4 regions of the Mesorhizobium sp. WSM4817 genome follow, and region 4 is predicted to be linked to each of the others. Evidence: riboswitches for the same ligand, from Rfam matches in the RefSeq annotation. Region 4 holds a riboswitch; each other region holds the start of a gene.
The links. A riboswitch is a leader RNA that binds a small molecule or an ion and turns the genes downstream of it on or off. The one in region 4 is predicted to bind cobalamin.
Positions count from the first base shown of each region.

Region 1: it holds a riboswitch for cobalamin, as region 4 does, so the genes downstream of both, AC0L2K_RS08820 (CbtB domain-containing protein) here and AC0L2K_RS11530 (aromatic ring-hydroxylating oxygenase subunit alpha) in region 4, are expected to answer to the same signal.
Region 2: it holds a riboswitch for cobalamin, as region 4 does, so the genes downstream of both, AC0L2K_RS23535 (ABC transporter ATP-binding protein) here and AC0L2K_RS11530 (aromatic ring-hydroxylating oxygenase subunit alpha) in region 4, are expected to answer to the same signal.
Region 3: it holds a riboswitch for cobalamin, as region 4 does, so the genes downstream of both, AC0L2K_RS08995 (DUF1636 family protein) here and AC0L2K_RS11530 (aromatic ring-hydroxylating oxygenase subunit alpha) in region 4, are expected to answer to the same signal.

Region 1 covers NZ_JBVVQQ010000005.1:12,153-17,042, reverse strand. The annotation lists gene AC0L2K_RS08835 (MerR family transcriptional regulator) at 1-139, shown strand, start outside; gene AC0L2K_RS08830 (methyltransferase family protein) at 238-744, opposite strand; gene AC0L2K_RS08825 (heparan-alpha-glucosaminide N-acetyltransferase) at 741-1,733, opposite strand; cobalamin riboswitch at 2,051-2,260, shown strand; gene AC0L2K_RS08820 (CbtB domain-containing protein) at 2,298-2,477, shown strand; gene AC0L2K_RS08815 (CbtA family protein) at 2,493-3,257, shown strand; gene cobU (bifunctional adenosylcobinamide kinase/adenosylcobinamide-phosphate guanylyltransferase) at 3,280-3,777, shown strand; gene cobO (cob(I)yrinic acid a,c-diamide adenosyltransferase) at 3,779-4,393, shown strand; gene cbiB (adenosylcobinamide-phosphate synthase CbiB) at 4,585-4,890, opposite strand, start outside.
Region 2 covers NZ_JBVVQQ010000019.1:27,554-32,443, forward strand. The annotation lists gene AC0L2K_RS23530 (ABC transporter substrate-binding protein) at 1-705, opposite strand, end outside; gene AC0L2K_RS23535 (ABC transporter ATP-binding protein) at 702-1,514, opposite strand; cobalamin riboswitch at 1,603-1,803, opposite strand; gene AC0L2K_RS23540 (AraC family transcriptional regulator) at 2,069-2,899, shown strand; gene AC0L2K_RS23545 (bifunctional helix-turn-helix transcriptional regulator/GNAT family N-acetyltransferase) at 2,999-3,934, opposite strand; gene groES (co-chaperone GroES) at 4,184-4,480, shown strand; gene groL (chaperonin GroEL) at 4,543-4,890, shown strand, end outside.
Region 3 covers NZ_JBVVQQ010000005.1:48,431-53,320, forward strand. The annotation lists gene AC0L2K_RS08975 (NADH-quinone oxidoreductase subunit C) at 1-337, opposite strand, end outside; gene AC0L2K_RS08980 (NuoB/complex I 20 kDa subunit family protein) at 346-927, opposite strand; gene AC0L2K_RS08985 (NADH-quinone oxidoreductase subunit A) at 918-1,283, opposite strand; gene AC0L2K_RS08990 (winged helix-turn-helix domain-containing protein) at 1,620-2,819, shown strand; cobalamin riboswitch at 2,849-3,051, shown strand; gene AC0L2K_RS08995 (DUF1636 family protein) at 3,090-3,524, shown strand; gene cobW (cobalamin biosynthesis protein CobW) at 3,521-4,558, shown strand; gene AC0L2K_RS09005 (cobaltochelatase subunit CobN) at 4,577-4,890, shown strand, end outside.
Region 4 covers NZ_JBVVQQ010000006.1:217,750-222,639, forward strand. The annotation lists gene AC0L2K_RS11515 (molybdopterin-dependent oxidoreductase) at 1-329, shown strand, start outside; gene AC0L2K_RS11520 (FAD-binding oxidoreductase) at 326-1,072, shown strand; gene AC0L2K_RS11525 (FAD-binding oxidoreductase) at 1,189-2,319, opposite strand; gene AC0L2K_RS11530 (aromatic ring-hydroxylating oxygenase subunit alpha) at 2,343-3,590, opposite strand; cobalamin riboswitch at 3,704-3,906, opposite strand; gene AC0L2K_RS11535 (hypothetical protein) at 3,907-4,332, opposite strand; gene AC0L2K_RS11540 (DUF680 domain-containing protein) at 4,413-4,619, shown strand; gene AC0L2K_RS11545 (DUF680 domain-containing protein) at 4,687-4,890, shown strand, end outside.

The DNA.
Region 1 (4,890 bases), on a different contig from region 4:
TCTGATGATCAAGCGCATCGAGGAAAAGCGCGAGGATCTGCGCCAGAAGCGCCGCGATCTCGAAGAGACCCTGGCCGAGCTCGACCAGGCCGAGGAGTCGTGCGTCGAGCGGCTGGTGGAGCTCGGCGTCAACACCTGATCGGCCTTTTTGATAATTCTACTCTGGCGGCCAGCCAGCGTTGTTCTGCGCTTCCGGTGCTCACCTACTCAAATGTACGCTCCGCTCCGGCTGCCGCCTCAAATCCAGCGGCGCACCCTTTTTGCGTAATCCCGGTATTTCTTGCCGAATTTCGTTGCCAGAACTTTTTCCTCGCCCTCGATCGCCATTTTCTGCGTTGCGAAGGCGGCGATGATCGCCAGCGGCAGGAACCACACGTTCCCCGAGATAAGGGCAACGCCGATCATCAGCAGCGTGTTGGCCAGATAGATCGGATTGCGGCTGACGGCGAAGGGGCCCGATGTCACCAGATGGTCCGGCACGGCGTTCGGGTGGAGCGTCGTCTTTGCCCGGATCATGATGCGGATCGCCGTGAACCAGAGTGCGACGACGCCGAACAATGCCACCCAGCCGGCCGCGAACAGGATGTCGCCCAAAAGGCCGCCGATCCATGGCAGCGGATAAAGCAAGCCAAGCGCGATGCTGACGGCGATGGCCGCGACATAGATCAGCGGCGGCCACGGTATAAACCCCGGTTTCTGCTGTCCCGGTTTCTGTTGGCCCGGTTTCTGCTGATGGTCGGTCATTGTGCTCCTCCCTCCATCAAAGTGCCGTTGGCCTTGGCAGTGCAGGCGCCGGCGAGATCGCCGAGATGCGCCTTCCATTCCGCAGCCTGGTCGTTGCGGTAGAGCCGATCCAGCGTGGCCTCGCCCTCGAGCGTATCGAGCATGCAGACACAATAGCTGCTGCAGAACTCCGTGTCGCGCGATTGCTCGCACGATGCCTGGCACTCTTTGAGGAAAGTGACCGGCCTGGTTTCGACGGCTGCCGGCATGACTTGCGAAAACAGCCAGAGCGAGCCGATCAGCACCGGCTGGTGGATCAGATAGAAGGCGAGGCTGTGCCGGCCGATAAAAACCAGCGGATTAGTCCAGCGGCCGGGCGCCAGGCCCGCCAGCCGCGTCAGCACGCCGGAGGCGAAGGCAAGTTTTGCCGCTGCGATGCCGACAAGCACAGCGCCAAACCATGGAAACAGCGGGACATAATCGTTGGAGCGCGGGTTGGTTGCCGACAGGCCGACCCACCACAGGGCCGGATGATCGAAGATCTCGGACCTGAGGTAGAGCGGCGCGGTGATGACGAAAGCTGCGACAACCAGCGTCACCAGCGCCGGCAGCCGCAGAAACGCCAGGCCGAGCAGGCTGGCGAGCGCGATCTCGTGCAGGATGCCGAAGAAGATGAAACTGTCGGGTGTGGCAAGCCTAGTGGCGGCCGATATGGCGAGCGCCGCCCCGCCGACCATGGCGAAGCGTTTCCAGAAGCCGTTCCAGCGGATTTGCTTGCCATGGGCGAGGAACAGGCTGACGCCGACCAGGAACAGGAAGGTCGACGCGATGCAGCGCGCGTAGAATTTCCACCAGCCAAAGGCAGTCAGGCCGGGATCGGTGTAGCCGAAGAATTCGAGATCCCAGGTGAAATGGTAGCTCGCCATGGCAAGCAAAGCGATGCCGCGGGCGACGTCGATAGCGATGATGCGCCTGGATCGGTCCTGAACGGCCGGCGTAGGAATGGTCATGGTCTCGCAATTCTGATTCAGTGCTGCAAGACGACTATCATGGTTGCCCCGGACAAAAGAAGACAGGCGCCGCCCTTCTTCCTTCTCCCCTTCTTGTGGGAGAAGGTGGATTGGCGCGCAGCGCCAAGACGGTTGAAGGGGTGCTGGCCGGAGCGCTGTTGGTGCCAAGCTGGAACACCCCTAATCCGACCTCGCTTCCCGAGGCCACCTTCTCCCACAAGGGGAGAAGGAAGAGCCCACGAGAAACGATTACCTTGACGGCGCGTTCGCGCTGCTAGCTGGCGGAATTTGGTTTGCCGGGCGCGGCGATTCTGCCTATAGTCGCAGCCGTCGTCGGTTCCGTTTTGGAACCAAAGAGGGAATGCGGTAAGGGCAAAATCGCCCAATGCCGTGGCTGCCCCCGCAACTGTGTGCGGTAGTCCTCTCCATATGCCACTGAAGATTTTCTTCGGGAAGAGCTTCTTCGGGAAGGTGGGGAAGGGCGCTGATCCGCGAGCCAGGAGACCTGCCGGCGACAGGAGAACTGACTTCTATGCCCTCGGGTGGAGGGCGAAAGGACAAGACATGAATACCGCTTCCGTCTCGCTCGGCGCTTCCGTCTCCTCGCAGTCGCGCTTCGTGCAGTTGGCGCTTGCTGCATTTCTCGGCGTTTTCGTCATGGGTTTTGTCGGCTTCTCGCATATCGATGCGGTCCACAATGCCGCTCACGACTATCGCCATTCGATGGGCTTTCCCTGCCACTGACGAGGGGCTGTCACCATGACACTGTTTCGCAACGTCGTGTTCATCGCGGCGATCGCAGGGCTTGTGGCCGGCGTCGTTCTCGCCTGCATGCAGGCCTACGCCACGGTGCCACTCATTCTAAAGGCAGAAGTCTACGAACAGGCCGGCGGTGGTCACACGCATGACCATGGTCTGGCGCCGGCCGCAGCAGGCAGCAATGCCATGAGCAGCGCCGTTCCGGCTGAAGCAGCCACCCCGGAAGAGGAAGGCTGGGCGCCGGCCGATGGCTTCGAGCGCTTCGCCTTCAACGTCGTTGCCAACGTCGTCACCGGCATCGGCTTTGCGCTGATCCTGGTCGCCGCTTCGGAGTTCGCCGGCGGCATCGGCAAGTGGCGTCAGGGTATGTTCTGGGGCCTTGCCGGCTTTGCCGTGTTCACGCTGGCCCCGAACCTTGGCCTGCCGCCCGAACTGCCGGCGATGCCGGCGGCCGATTTCGCCCAGCGCCAGATCTGGTGGACGGCAACCGTAGTGGCGACCGCGGCCGGTCTCGGGCTGCTCGCCTTTCGCAAATCGCTGCCGCTGGCCATTCTTGCCGTGGCGTTGATCGTGGCGCCGCATATTGTCGGCGCGCCGCAGCCCGACAGTTTCGAATCGCCCATCCCGGAAGGCCTGCACCACCAGTTCGTGGTGGCGGTGACGCTGACCAATCTGGTGTTCTGGCTGGTGCTCGGCGCTGTCGTCGGCTTGGTGCGCGGCCGCTTGACCGGCGCCGCAACCGGCCTGCGCGATAGCCTTGCCTGATCGCGCTGCTCCAGGCAGCAAGCTGACCCTGGTCGTCGGCGGTGCACGCTCGGGAAAGAGCGCGCATGCCGAAAGCCTGGTGACGGCCTGTCCAGCGCCGTGGACCTACATCGCCACGGCGCAAGCCTATGACGACGAGATGCACGAACGCATCGCGCTGCACCGGGCGCGGCGTTGCGACGGCTGGACGACGATCGATGCGCCGCTCGATCTCGTCGGCGCGATCGGGGCGCTGCCTGACGGCCGGCCTGTCCTGATCGACTGCCTGACGCTGTGGCTGTCCAACCATATGCTGGCCGAACGCGACATTGAGGCCGAATGCCGAGGGCTGGCGGATGTGCTGTCGCGGCCGCGCGGCCCGTGGTTCGTGGTTTCCAACGAGGTCGGCCAGGGCATCGTGCCTGACAATGCGCTTGCCCGCCGGTTTCGCGATGCCGCCGGCCGGCTCAACCAGCAGGTCGCCGCCGTCGCCGGCACGGTGCTGCTGATGGTGGCGGGACTGCCGCTCAAGGTGAAGTGATATGACCGATATCGATGACAGGGACGAGCAACGCCACCGGGCCAAGATGGCCAAGCGCAAGGCGGTGCAGGACGCCGAGGTCGCGGCCAAGACGGTCGAGAAGGGACTGCTGATCGTCAACACCGGGCCCGGCAAGGGCAAGACCACTGCCGCCTTCGGGCTGGCGCTGAGGATGCTCGGCTACGGCAGGCGCGTCGGCGTCGTCCAGTTCATCAAGGGCAAATGGCATACCGGCGAGAAGGACGCCTTTGCCGCTTTCGGCGACCGGGTCGTCTGGCACACGATGGGCGAGGGTTTTACCTGGGAAACGCAGGATTTGAAGCGCGACATCGCCGCCGCCGAGGCTGCCTGGGCCAAGGTGCTCGAGCTGATGGCCGATCCATCGATCAGCCTTCTGGTGCTCGACGAGTTGAACATCGCGCTGCGCTACGACTATCTCGATCTCGACACGGTGGTGGCGGCGCTGAAGGGCCGGCGCGAAAACCTGCATATCGTCGTCACCGGCCGCAACGCCAAGCCGGCGCTGGTCGAGGCGGCCGATCTGGTCACCGAGATGGGAGTTACGAAGCATCACTTTTCCGCCGGCGTGAAAGCGCAGCAAGGCATAGAGTTTTGAGGTTTCGTTCGCCTCTTCTTCCTTCTTCCCTTGTGGGAGAAGGTGGATTGGCGCGTAGCGCCAAGACGGTTGAGGGGTGCTGGACGGAGCGCCGTCGGTACCAAGCTGGAACACCCCTCATCCGGCCGCTTCGCGGCCACCTTCTCCCACAAGGGGAGAAGGGAAGGCCGCTACCGGCGCGGGTCTGGACATCACGCAATAATGACGATCACCGACAGCAAGCCGAACAGTCCCATCAGCAGAAAGTCGGCAACCTGATAGAGTCTTAGCGCTCGTCTGATGTCCACGCTCTCGACATCGCGGCGGCCGCCTTCGCCCATGAACGCGTCGTCGACCATGACGCCGTCGTAGGAGCGCGGCCCGGCCAGCGCCAGGCCGAGCGCGCCGGCCATCGCTGCTTCAGGCCAGCCGGCATTGGGCGAGCGGTGCTTTTTCGCGTCGCGCCGCACGGTGCGCCAGGCGTTGCCGGCATCGGCGTCTTTGACGAGGAAGGCGGC
Region 2 (4,890 bases), on a different contig from region 4:
GCCCCAGTTCGTCTGCATGTCGGCCATGATGTTGTCGCCGCCGGCAGCGGCGATCATGGCGCTGGGGATCGCGAACTTGCCTGATGTGAAGGGTTTGTCTTCGCCGGAGTCGTAGAGAAACACCCGCGTCCGCTCGCGGTCGCCGGCCTTTGCCGTGATATCGGCGAGTTGCGCTTTCCAGCCTGAAACGAGTTTTTCCGCCTTGGCTTGCTTGCCGAAAATCCTGCCCAGCTTTTCGATGTCGCCGTAGAGCAGGTCCATCGAGGCGGCGGGGCGGTTGTTGTCGAGATGGACGCAGCTTTCCGTCAGCACCAGCGTCTTGACGCCGTGCGGCGCCAGCGTATCTGGCGTTACCTCGCCGCCCGGCTTCATACCGTAATACCAGCCGGCGAAGAAGAAATCGGGCTCGACCGCGACCAGGTTTTCGAGCGCCGGGTATTTCGGCGCAAGTTCAGGGATCGCGCCCTGCTTGGCCTTGAATTCCGGACCGACCTTGTACCATCCGGTGATGCCGGTCAGGCCGACGATCGACGGTTGCAGCCCCAGCGCGAAGGCCATCTCGGCCATGTTCATATCCTGGATGACGGCACGCTTCGGCGCGGCGTCGAACGTCAGCGGCGTACCGCAGCTGTCGACTGTTACCGGGAAAGCGAAGGCGGTCTGGGCAAGCAGCAGAGAGGCAAAAGACAGTGCGAGGCGTTTCACGGATGTTGCTCCTTGGTTAGATCAGAAGAGGCACGGTTCGGGACTTCGAACACCGTGAGTTCGCGGTCTTCGGTCGGATGGCGCAGCCGAAGCACGTCGACGCCGAAAATCTCGCGGATCAACTGCTTGGTCAGCGCCTCGCGCGGACCGGCGAGTGCCTGCAGCCGGGCCTCGTTCATCACCGCGACCCTGGTGGCAAATGGCGTGACCAGCGACAGATCATGCAGCACCGCCACGACGGTCATGCCAAGCTGCGATACGAGTTCGAGAAGTTCGCTGCGGGCGCGCGGATCGAGATGATTGGTCGGTTCATCGAGGAACAGGATTTTCGGCTCCTGGGCGATGGCGCGCGCCAACTGGGCGCGTTGCCGCTCACCACCCGACAGCGAGCCGATCGTGCGGCCGAGCAGCGGCAGCAGGCCAGTTCTGCGAAGCGCTTCGGCGACGACGTCGCGTTGCTCGCTCCTGCGTCGCCAGCCGGCATGCGGGACCCGCCCAAGTCCGACGTAGTCGATCACGGCAAGCCGCGGATCGGGCTGATCGGTCTGGCCGACGACCGCCATGTGCAGCGCCCGCTCGGCGGCCGGAAATGTCTCCAGCCGGCGTCCGGAAAATCTGACACCTCCCGCGCTCGGACGCAGCGTGCCGCATAGCATGCGCAGCAGCGTCGTCTTGCCGGCGCCGTTGGGACCGATGATGGCGAGGCGGTCTCCCGCCGCGACGGAAAGGCTGACCGCACTGACCAGGCGCTGGCCATTCGCCGTGGCGCTCAGTTCACGCGCTTCAAGAAGAGGCTGGCAGGCATCCAACTTACCGTCACTTTCTCAAATGGCGACGGAAGGAAGCTGGACCGGCCGACAAGACCGATGTCCACGTCTCCTCCCGGCACACCCCGTCCGGTCAACTCGTGCGATGGCAGGTCTCCTGGCTCGCGGGTCCTTGCGCCATCCTGCCTTCCCAGCCTTGGCCAGTGGCATTTCGGATTTTGCTCGCCGCTTACAGTTGCGGGGGCAGCCACGGCCTCGATCCGAAGATCTCACCGTGTTCCCTTTTCACCCCTCGCCTTTCGGCTTGGGGACCATCAGTCAGCCACCCTAGTTTTCCGCCAATCCCAGCGCAATAAATTTCCGGGTTCCGGAGTGCCCCGCGAGCAATGGTCTTGTCAGAACGAGCATACCGAATCTCGTAATGTAATAACGTTACTACTTAAAAGACAACGCCTGCGCCTGTCAACCCCTTCGCCCAACGCTTTCGGCTTGCCGATCACCGTCGCATTGCGCGGTGCGCAATTTCGATCAAACTGCCTCCACCAGTAAGCGATACCATGACCTGGCCAATGCGCAGTCCCACAGCGAGGAGCCATATGAACCCGACCGAGAAAGCGCTGTGGTTCGTCGAAAGCCATCTGCCGGAGGCCATCTCGCTCGACGATGTCGCCAACAGCAGCGGCGTGTCGCGCTTTCACGTGACGCGGGCTTTCGGCGCGGCGACCGGACGTTCGGTGATGGGCTACCTGCGTTCTCGCCGCCTGACCGAGGCGGCGCGCAGGCTCGCCGCCGGCGCACCGGACATCCTCTCGGTCGCGCTCGACGCCGGCTATGCCTCGCATGAGGCTTTCACCCGTGCCTTCCGCGACCAGTTCGGCACCACGCCGGAACTGGTGCGCGCGCAAGGCTCGCTCAAAAACCTCGATCTCGTGGAGCCGATCCTGATGGACCAGTCCTTCCTCACCAATCTCGAGCCGCCGCGTTTCGAAACCAGCCGGCCGTTCCTCATCGCCGGTCTCGGCGAGCGCTACAGCTGCGAAACCAGCGCCGGCATCCCGATGCAGTGGCAGCGGTTCGGCCCCTATATCGGCAACATTCCAGGCGAGGTCGGCGACGTCGCCTATGGCGTCTGCGTCAACGGCGACGATGCAGGCAATTTCGACTATATCGCCGGCGTCGAGGTGTCCGATTTTTCGGACCTGCCGAAGGAGTTTTCGCGCGTACGCGTGCCGATGCAGAAATACGCCGTGTTCGCCCATCGTGGCCACATCTCGACCATCCGCCGCACGGTCAACACGATCTGGAACAAATGGCTGCCGGCCTCCGGGCACAAGATTGCCGACGCGCCCGAATTCGAGCGCTACGGCCCCGAATTCGATCCGCGCAGCGGCAATGGCGGGCTGGAAGTCTGGATACCGGTCGGGTGAGGAAGGGCCAGTTTTCAACTTGTGTTGGAGACTAGTGTCGAGGCGCTCCGCCTTATCTTGCCTACTCCCCTTGTCCCACAAGGGGAGTAGGGAAAGACGCTACAACTCCAGGTTCCAGTTCTGGCCGACCAGATCCTTGCCGAAGGCGTGGTGGCGTTCCTGATTGGCCAGCTTGAACCCGGCCGCCTCGTAGATGCGGCGCGCTGAGGTGAGCACGTCGTTGGTCCACAGCGTCAACGTCTTGTAGCCCTTGGCACGGGCAAAGCGGATGCATTCCTCGACCAGCCGCCTGCCGATGCCGAGACCGCGCGCCGAGGGTTCGACGTAGAGCAGGCGCAGCTTCGCCACCGCGTCCGACTGGCGCACGACGAAGACCGAGCCGACGACTTCCCCTTCCCGCTCGGCGATCCAGCTGCGTTCCCATTTCGGATCGTAGGATTTGGCGAAAGCGCCGAGGATTTCGGCGACCAGCGCCTCATAAGTTTCGTCCCAGCCATATTCCTGCGCGTAGAGCAGGCCCTGGCGATGGATGATCCAGCCGATGTCGCCGACCTGCAAGGACCGCAGCATGTAAAGGACCTTGGGCTCTGCACTCTCGCCCAGTAGGTGCTGCACCGTCTGCATCGCCTTGACCAGCCTGTCCTGTTCCGGTGCGGAAAGCCGCTCGAGCAGGGCCGCGACCTGATCGTGCGAACCCTGGTTCAGCGGCGCGAACGCCGCTCTTCCCGCCGGCGTCAGCGCAATCGACGAGCGCCGCGCATCGGCTCGCGTCGCCACGCGCTCGACCAGACCACGCTCCTCGAATTTTTTCAGCAACCGGCTGAGATAGCCGGGGTCGAGACCGAGATCGCGCGCAAGATCGGTGGCGGTCAGGCCATCGCGATGCGCCAGTTCATAGAGCACCCGAGCCTCGGTCAGCGAGAAGGCGCTTTTCAGCAGCCCTTCATCGAGCAGCCCGATCTGGCGGGTGTAGAAGCGGTTGAAGCCCCGCGCCGCATCGATCCGCTCCCTGCCGGGTTGATGATGAATCGTCATGGCATCTCCTGCCAGCACAAGATCAACCATTTAGTTGACTTAGTCAAGTATCAGTTCGAAGCAGGCTGCGGCTGTCGATCAGCTCACTCAGCGCCTTGACTCTCGCCAGCCACCGGCTTATCTCACCGCCACGTTAGCACTCGCCATTGGTGAGTGCTAAGCGTAGGTCCGGCGCCGCCGGGCTTATAGGTTTGTCCGGCGCCGCCGGACGGAGGAACTATTCTCACCATTCTCACCGAGGAATAAAAAATGGCAAAGTCGAAGTTCCGCCCGCTTCATGACCGCGTGGTCGTACGCCGGGTTGAATCCGAATCCAAGACTGCCGGCGGGATCATCATCCCCGACACGGCGAAGGAAAAGCCGCAGGAAGGCGAGATCATCGCCGTTGGTTCCGGCGCCCGCGACGAAGCCGGCAAGCTCGTCCCGCTGGACGTCAAGGCCGGCGATCGCATCCTGTTCGGCAAGTGGTCGGGCACCGAAGTCAAGCTCAATGGCGAAGACCTTCTGATCATGAAGGAATCCGACATCATGGGCATCATCGGCTGAATATCGGCCTCACCATCACTTAAATCCCAGGGCTCAATTCAAGCCCCTGCCAGGAGCTAAAAATGGCTGCCAAAGACGTAAAATTTTCTCGCGATGCCCGTGAGCGCATGCTGCGCGGCGTCAACATCCTCGCCGACGCAGTGAAGGTCACGCTCGGCCCCAAGGGCCGCAACGTGGTCATCGACAAGTCGTTCGGCGCCCCGCGCATCACCAAGGACGGCGTCACCGTCGCCAAGGAAATCGAGCTTGAGGACAAGTTCGAGAACATGGGCGCGCAGATGGTCCGCGAAGTTGCTTCGAAGACCAACGACATCGCCGGCGACGGCACCACGACCGCGACCGTTCTGGCGCAGTCGATCGTCCAGGAAGGCCACAAGGCGGTTGCCGCCGGCATGAACCCGATGGACCTG
Region 3 (4,890 bases), on a different contig from region 4:
CGCGCTCGAACCAGTCAGCGCCCGGAAACACACCGGTGATCGACGGCACCACCGTCTCCTCGTCGGCCTGGACCTTGATGCGGATGCGAATATTCTGCTTCGGCGACAGCAGGTGATAGACGACATCGAAGCGCTTGGCCCGCGATGGATAATCGGCGCCGCAGACGTCGATGATCGAGATGAACTGGCATTTTGGATCGTCGCGCAGGAAGCTCACAACCTCGATCAGATCCTGCGGCTCGACCGAGATGGTGAGTTCGCCATAGGCAAGCACCGCATCGCCGATCCGGCCGCTCAGCTTCTCGCCGAGATAGGTCGAGAGTTCATTCAGGCTCATCATCCCGCTCACCGCTCGATCGTGCCGGTGCGGCGGATCTTCTTTTGCAACAGAAGGATGCCGTAGAGCAGCGCTTCCGCGCTCGGCGGACAGCCGGGCACATAGATGTCGACCGGCACGACGCGATCGCAGCCGCGCACCACCGAATAGGAATAGTGGTAGTAGCCGCCGCCATTGGCGCAGGAGCCCATCGAGATGACGTAGCGCGGCTCCGGCATCTGGTCGTAGACCTTGCGCAGCGCCGGCGCCATCTTGTTGGTCAGCGTGCCGGCGACGATCATGATATCGGACTGGCGCGGCGAAGCGCGCGGCGCAACGCCGAACCTCTCCGAGTCATAGCGCGGCATCGAGGTATGGATCATCTCGACCGCGCAGCAGGCAAGACCGAAAGTCATGAACATCAGCGAGCCGCTGCGCGCCCAGGTGATCAGCGCCTCGGTCGAGGTGACGAGAAAGCCCTTGTCGGCAAGCTCGTTGTTGATCTCGAGGAAGAAGGGATCATTCGCCCCCACCGGCTTTCCGGTGCTGGGGTCGAGAATGCCTTTTGGCTTCGGCGCGACGAGCGTGCCGGAATTGTCGCTCAATCCCATTCCAGCGCTCCTTTCTTCCATTCATAGGCAAAGCCGATGGTCAGCACCGCCAGAAACACCATCATCGACCAGAAGCCGAGCATGCCGATCTGGCCGAAAGACACTGCCCACGGAAACAGGAAGGCCACTTCCAGATCGAAGATGATGAACAGGATCGACACCAGGTAGAAGCGGATGTCGAACTTCATGCGGGCATCGTCAAACGAGTTGAAGCCGCATTCATAGGCGGAAAGCTTTTCCGGATCGGGATTGCGGTAGGCCACCAGGAAGGGTGCTGCAAGCAGCGCCAGGCCGACGACCAGCGCCACGCCGATGAACAGGACGATGGGCAGGTACGAACTCAACAATGCGTTCATGCTGCAGCTTTCCGTTGGCGGCCAATCCACTCTGATTACAGCACCGGACCCACTTGCGGAAGCGTGACAGTTTAACCACTGAACCGTTTTAGGGGGCTCTATGCTGCAACGCGGCGAGGGTTAGCGCAGGGCTTTCGGTGAAGCAAGTCAAACCTTGTTCAAAACGCGGTGCTCGACGGCATATCCGGAAAAACTGGTCCGATCCGCTCCTGTTTGAGTTTCCTTCACTGTTTACTCCACTTTTCTCTCCTGACATGGATGCCGCCAAAACCCTGCTAGCATGGCGCGGAATCATCGCTCCCACCTTTGGTCGAACGCCGACAGAGTGCCGTCTGCATGAAGCAAAAAATCTCGCTCGCCATGGCCCGGCGCATCGCGCTTGCCGCACAGGGGTTTGCCGATCCTCGCCCTAACGGCACGCCGGATCGCCGCCATCTGGCCCGTGTGCTTGGCCGGACCGGTCTGCTGCAGATCGATTCCGTCAGCGCGGTGGTGCGTGCCCATTATATGCCGCTCTATTCGCGGCTTGGCCCCTACCCGCTCGCCCTGCTCGACAACGCCGCCGTGACGCGCAAGCGCAAAGTCTTCGAATATTGGGCGCACGAAGCCTCCTTTCTGCCGGTCGAGACCTATCCGCTGATGCGCTGGCGCATGGAACGGGCCGAACGTGGCGAGGAAATGTATAACGGGCTGGCCAAGTGGGGCCGCGAGCGCGCCGCCTACATTGAAGACATTTATCGCGAGGTCGTCGAACGCGGCCCGATCGCCGCTTCCGCCCTGGAAGGCCAGAAAGGCTCCGGCGGCTGGTGGGGCTGGAGCGACGCCAAGCACGCTTTCGAATGGCTGTTCTGGGCCGGCCGCATCACCACGGCGTCACGTCGTGGCTTCGAGCGGCTTTATGATCTGCCGCAGCGCGTGCTGCCGCCGGAAATACTTGCCCTGCCGGTGCCCTCGCCTGAGGATGCGCACCGCGAATTGCTGCGCATCTCCGCCCGCGCCCACGGCGTCGCGACAGCAGGCGACCTGCGCGACTATTTTCGCCTCTCTCCCGCTGACATCAAAGGCCGCATCGAGGAACTGGTCGACGCCGGCGACCTCTTGCCGGTGACCGTCGAAGGCTGGAGCAAGCCAGCCTATCTTCACAGGGATGCCCGTTTTCCGCGCAAGATCGAGGCGCGCGCCTTGCTCGCTCCGTTCGATCCGGTTGTCTTCGAGCGAGCACGTACGGAAAGACTGTTCGAGTTCCGCTATCGCATCGAGATCTACACCCCTGCCGAAAAGCGCCAATACGGCTATTATGTGCTGCCGTTCCTGCTCGGCGAAAGGATCGTGGCGCGCATCGACCTTAAGGCCGACCGCCCGGCCGGCGTGCTGCGCGTCCATGCCGCCTATGCCGAACCCGGCGCGCCGCCGCAAACCGCCGCCGAACTTTTTGAGGAATTGAAGCTGATGCAGGGCTGGCTCGGGCTCGAATGCATCGAGGTGACGCCTGCGGGGGATCTGGGTTCGGCTCTCGCCGACATTGCGGCGTCGTAGACGTGCGTTGACACGACTGCCTCCACAAGCCTAAATCCGGTTCAGACGGTCTCCTCTCGGCAAAGGGAGGAGCCAAGAGGGAATGCGGTGCGAAATCCGATTTCAAATCCGCGGCTGTCCCCGCAACTGTAAGCGACGAGCCAAGGCCGATAACCACTGGGAAAATCCCGGGAAGGCGGCACCAAGGCGATGACCCGCGAGCCAGGAGACCTGCCGTCTAGGACATAAAAATCCGATCGCCTGGCGGGTTTTCCGGGCAAGGAGCCTGATTTGGAACGCGACAGCAGTTTTTCGGCTGAGACAGCGGGCGTATTGTCCGGCGATGATGATGCTCTGGCCGACGTCACCGTGATCGTCTGCGCCTCCTGCCGTGACGAGACCGGCTCCGACGGCCATCCTCGCGCCGGCGAATTGTTGGCCGAAGACACGCGCCGCGCCGCCTCTGGCGAAAACATCCGTATCCGCAGCGTCGAATGCCTCGGCAACTGCAAGCGCCGCCTCAGCGCCGCTATCCTGCGCGACGGCTGCTGGAGCTATGTCTTCGGCGACCTGACCGCGACCAGCGGCGCCGATCTCATCACCGGCGCAAAACTCTTCGCCACCTCGACCGACGGCCTCATCCCATGGCGCGGCCGCCCCGATTGCCTGAAGCGCGGCCTCGTTGCCCGCATCCCTCCCCTCGACCTTTTGAAGGACCAGATATGACCACTTCCGTCTCGCGCGTGCCCTGCACCGTCGTCACCGGCTTCCTTGGCGCCGGCAAGACGACGCTGATCCGCCATCTGCTCGAAAACGCTGGCGGCAAGCGGCTGGCCATCATAGTCAACGAGTTCGGCGACATCGGCATCGATGGCGAGATTCTTAAGGGATGCGGCATCGACACCTGCCCTGAGGAAAACATCGTCGAGCTGGCCAATGGCTGCATCTGCTGCACCGTCGCCGACGATTTCGTCCCGGCGCTCGACCAGATCCTGTCGCTGACGCCCAGGGTCGACCATATCCTGATCGAAACCTCCGGGCTGGCGCTGCCCAAGCCGCTGGTCCAGGCCTTCCAGTGGCCGACGGTGAAGAGCCGGGTGACGGTCGACGGCGTCATTGCCGTGGTCGACGGACCGGCGCTGGCCGAAGGCCGCGTTGCCAACGACATGGACGCCCTGCAGGCGCAGCGCGCGCAGGACGAGACGCTCGACCACGACGATCCGGTCGAGGAGGTGTTCGAGGACCAGCTCGCCTGCGCCGACCTGATCATATTGTCGAAGAGCGACCTGATGGACGCCGCCGGCTCGGCCCGCGCCAATGCCGTCATCGGCAAGCACGCCGCCCGCGCGGTGAAGATCGTGCCGGCCTCGCAGGGCAAGGTCGATCCCTCCGTGCTGCTCGGCCTCGGCCTTGCCGTCGAGGACGACATCGAGAACCGCAAGACCCACCACGATGACGAGCTCGATCACGAGCATGACGATTTCGACTCGTTCGTCATCGACATTCCGTCGATCGCCAATCCCGAAGAGCTGGCTTTGCGTGTCGCCACGGCGGCGGAAGAAGAAAACGTGCTGCGCGTAAAAGGCTTCGTCGAGGTCGGCGGCAAGCCGATGCGGCTGTTGCTGCAGGCAGTCGGGCCGCGCGTCAACCACTATTACGACCGCGCCTGGACCGCCGCCGACGATCGCCGCTCCCGCCTCGTCGTCATCGGCCTGAAAGGGCTGAACCGCCCGGCCATCGAGCGTATCCTCGCCGGCTGACCTCAGGCACGAGCCGCGATGCACATCCTCACCACCACATCCGCCTCGCTCGACGATCTTGCCGAGCCTGTCGATCTCAGGCAGACGCCTGCGGATGTCGTGGCGCTGTCCTTCACCGACAGCGATCTGGCCGGGCTGGCGGCGGCGTGGCAGGCGGACGCGGATCGCCTGCCGTCGATGCGGTTGGCCGCCTTGGGCGATCTGCGCCATCCGATGTCTGTCGATCTGTGGATCGACAGCGTCGCCCGGCACGCCAGGGTTGTTCTGGTTCGCATCCTCGGCGGTTACGACTGGTGGCGCTACGGCTGCGATCAGCTCGCCTCGACCGCCCG
Region 4 (4,890 bases):
TCGACGATATTCTGGCGGATGCCGGCATCGAGCCACCGACCGCCTTCACGCTGGCGCTGTCCTTCGACGGCTATACAACCAACGTGCCGACGCAGGATCTCACTGCCGGCAAGGCAATGGTGGCGCTGCTTTACGAAGGCAAGCCGATCACGCCGGCCCATGGCGGCCCGGCGCGGCTGCTGGTTCCGCATCTCTATTTCTGGAAGTCGGCCAAATGGCTGAACGGCCTGCAGTTCACCGAGCGCGACGAGCCCGGCTTCTGGGAGCTGCGCGGCTATCACATCTATGGCGACCCGTGGCGCGAGCAGCGCTATACGGGCGATCCATGAGCGACGCGCCGGCGGCGCAGTCGCCCTGGCAGACGGTGACCATGGCCCGCATCGAAAAGCGCACGCCCCGCGTCACCAGCTTTTTCCTCCAGCCGTCGCGGCCCTTCGCCTATCGTGCCGGGCAGCATGTCGATGTCAGGCTGACGGCGCCGGACGGCTATCAGGCGCGCCGCTCCTACTCAATCGCCTCGGCGCCGGAAGCCGGCGAGACGATCGAGCTGGCGATCGAAAGGCTCGATGATGGCGAGATCTCGCCCTTCTTCCACGATATCGCGGCGGTTGGCGACGAGGTCGAGTTGCGCGGACCGCTCGGTGGCCATTTCGTCTGGTCCGACAGCGACGGCGGCCCGCTTCTGCTGGTCGGCGGCGGGTCCGGCGTGGTACCGCTGATGGCGATGATCCGCCATCGCGCCGCGCGCAGATCGGCGGTGCCCGTGGCATTGGTATTTTCCGCACGGGCCTGGGACGAGGTGATCTTTCGCGACGAGCTGATCGACTTCCACGATCGCCGGGACGGCTTCGATCTGGTGTTGGCGCTGACCCGCGAGGCCGCCCGGCGCCCGTCAGACTATTCGCGGCGGGTCGATGCCGCGATGATGGAGCAATCGATGCTGCGGCTGCCCGCGCCGCCAAGGTTCGCCTTTGTCTGCGGCTCGAATGCGTTCGTGTCGGCCGCCGCCCAGGCGCTGATCGATGCCGGTGTGCCGGCAAGCCTCATCCGCACCGAACGCTACGGGGTTTAATGCATGTCACGCAAAAGTGTGCAGCGGTTTTGCGATGACGACATGCATAAAAACAATAACTTAAAGCGCGTCGCATGAATCCATTCAGCCGCGACGCGCTTTAAGCTCCCCGCCGGTCAGGCGTCGATCTCGATCGCCGTCAGCGGCTTCGAACAGCAGGCAAGGATGAAGCCGTCGTCGATCTCGTGATCGAGGATGCCGCCATTGTGGCTCATCTCGACCGTGCCCGAGACCTTTTTCACCTTGCAGGTTCCGCACAGGCCGAACTCGCAGGCTGCGGGGATGCGTACGCCCGAAGCGCGCGCCGTCTGCAGCACGGTCTGGCCGGCAACGCATTCGGCATCAATATCCGAAAGCGAAAAGCGGATCGGCGTTGCGGCCTCGGCAGGTACCTCGATCCCGCCCTCTGCTGGCCCACCTTTTGCCGGCCCACCCTCTGCCGGCGAACCGAACGGGGCCGGAATTTCCTCCACCGCCGGGGCCGCAAAGCTCTCCTGATGATAGTTGGCCATGTCGAAGCCGGCCGCCTCCAGCATCTGCCGCACGGCGCGCATGAACGGGTCGGGGCCGCAGCAGAAAATTTCGCGCTCGCGAAAATCGGGCGCCAGCAGCGGCAGCCGTATCGCGTCGATCCGGCCCATATGGCCGAACCAGCCCTCACGGCTGGACCGCTCCTCGATCATGAAGCCGAGCGTCAGGCCCGGCATGCGGCTGCCGAGCAGCTCGAGCTCCTTGCGGAAGATGATCTCCTCGGGCTTTCGCGCGCAGTTGACGAAGCCGACATCTGTCCATGGCGCGCAGTCGTTCAGCCAGCGCAGCATCGACATCATCGGCGTCACGCCTGAGCCGGCCGAAATGAACAGATACTTGGCCGCTGGATGGCTGTGCAGCGAAAAGTCGCCCGCCGGCCCATAGGCCTTCACGTGAACGCCGGGCTTCAAATTGTCGAACATCCAGCGGGTGCCGAGGCTGCCGGCCTGCGCTTTCACCGTCACCGCGATCGAGAACGGCCTCGACGGCGAGGACGACAGCGTATAGGTCCGCATCATCAGGCCCTCGGTGGTCGGCAGTTCCAGCGTCACGAACTGCCCCGGTCTGTAGCGGAACCAGGTCTGGTTGTCAGAGCGGAAGGTGAAGGTCTTCACGTCAGGCGCCTCGTCGCTGACGCCGATGACTTCCAGCACCTGGAGCCTGTCGTTCCAGGGCGCCATCTCGTCGAGATGGCGGTAGAGGCCAAGGTCCGTCATCGCATTCATCCCCTTGACCTCGCTCAGGCGACGCTGCGCAGCGCCGGCCGCCCGGCCTCGGCAAGGCGCGGCCCGATGAAGGAGGCGTACCATTCGACGAACTGGATGACGCCGCCCTCATGCAGTTCCGAATAGGGGCCGGGCTCATAGGCCGGCGACAGGATGCCGAAGGCGTTTTCCTCGACAATGCGACGGTCCTGGTCGTTGGTCTCGGTCCAGACATGGGTGAGTTCGGCGAGGTCGTAATCGACGCCTTCGACCGCGTCCTTGTGGACAAGCCATTTGGTGGTGACGGCCGTTTCCGTGACACTGATCGGCAGCACGCGGAAGGTGACGGCATGATCGCCGAGGATATGGTTCCAACTCGTCGGATAGTGATAGAGCAGCAGCGAGCCGATACGGTCGGTCGAAACGCTGTCGGAAAGTTTCTTCTTCACCGCGCGTCTTCCCGTCATCGTGTAGCTGACGGCGTCGCGCAGCAGCGGCGCGCGGGTGGCGCGATACTGCCCGGCCGGATCGATGCGGAACTTGCTCGGCAAGCCCGCCGCCTCGCATTTCGCCCAGTGCGCGAGCATCTCTGGATCGCTGTCGGCGCCCTGCACGCCGGTCACGGTCGGCGCTTCCGGGAATGTCTTGCAGAGTTCCGGATGGTTGCCGGCGCAATGGTAGCACTCGCGGTTGTTCTCCCAGACGAGCTTCCAGTTGCCCTTCTCGACGATGGTCGATTCGAAGGCGATTTTTGCCTCGCGCAGCCGGTGCGGCAGGAGGTAAGGCTCGATCATGGCGCGCATCGGCGCGAAGTCGGCCGGCTCGTTGGCCAGGCAGATGAAGATGTAGCCGCCAACGCTTTCGCAAGCCACCGGCTTCAGGCTGAACTGGCTTTTGTCGAAGCCGTCTGCCATCTGGCGAGCAAACAACAGCCGGCCGTCCAGCTCGTAGGTCCACTGGTGATAGGGGCAGACCAGCTTCGCCGCAGTGCCCTTGTCGGCATTGCAGACACGGCTGCCGCGATGCCGGCAGGAATTGTGGAAGGCATTGATCTTGCCTTGCTGGTCGCGGACCAGCACGACCGGATAGTCGCCGATCTGGGCGGTGATATAGCTGCCAGCTTTCGGCAACTCGCAATCGTGGCCGATGAACAGCCAGTCGCGATACCAGATCAGCTCCATGTCGAGCTTGAAGAAATCTGGATCGGTGTAGAAGGGCTGCTCGAGCGAATAGCCTTGCCTGCGGCCGTGCAAGAGCCTCAGCATGTCGTTGCGCGCGTCCATGTCCTGTCCTCGTGTAAGGACTGAACTGGTGGTGATGGAGGGAGGACCGTTTGCACGCCGGCGACAGGGCCGGACGTCCATCATCCACCTCTTGACCGCCCACCGCGATCAGTCGAGTCTGAAAATCTCGGGCTGGTTTCCGGGCTCTGGAGTGTCCTTGCGGACTCGTCGCGACACCTTCCCAGGCTTGTGGCCCAGTGGTCTCCCGTTGCGACTTGAACTCCACCACCGTTGCGGGGGCAGCGCCGGGTTCTGACCGGCTTCCCAATTCTCCGCTTCGTCGTCACCAAGCGGCACCTGAGATGGCGTGATCTAATCATGCCGGCCGGCTGACTGCCGGCATGAAAGCGACATCGTATCCATGCGGCGCGACACCACCGGCGAAACCTGCAGGTTTATATCTGCAGGGCTGAAACCCGCTTTGTCGGCGGCCATTGTCGGCTGCCGTGACATCGAATCCGACCGCGGCGGAGACCAGGAAGGTTAACAGTTTACAAAAGTGACTATTAGTCGCTCCTAAAATCGAACCGAACGGTTCGTTTCTGTTGACAATGCGTGCAGCACGCAGTGAACGCAGATCCGCCAATCCGTCAAATCGTCGAACGGCAAATTTGGCATAAAATATTGAAAACGAACCATAAAACCATAGTGGCAGATGCCTCTGGTACAATTTCAAGGTGTAGATTCTTGGTCCACACAGAACAACTTCGTGATTGGAATCCGCCGAATGGCCTTCCCACATCGGGGCTATCCGAACGCCGCGCGCATCCTCCCAAGACACGCCGCTAGACGGACTGAAGACCAAGATACTGGAGTACTAAAATGAAAAAGATCGCTCTTGCTGCCGTCGCCGCTCTGGCCATCACCGGCAGCGCCTTTGCCGGCAGCGACCATTATGGGTCCAACGCCGCCAACCAGCCGGCCGTCGCGGTCGACAGCTCGTATACGGCCTCTGTCCAGACGCCGGCTCACGCTGAAAAGCAGCCCGTTGGCCAGGGCGCCGACCGCAACCTTTTCGGCAACAATTAACAGCTGGTCCCAAACAGCAAAGTGGCGGTCCGCCGCTCGGGATCTGAGGAACTCAGGAGTATTTGAAATGAAGAAGCTCATTCTTGCCACCGCCGCCATTGTGGCCATCTCCGGCAGCGCTTTTGCCGGCAGCGACAACTTTGGATCGAACGGCGCCAACCAGCCGGCCGCTGCGGTCGACAGCAACTCGTACACGGCTTCGATTCGGAATTCGGCTTCGGCGCAGAATCCGGTTCCGGCTGACGAGAAACCCGTCAACGGCAGCGACCGT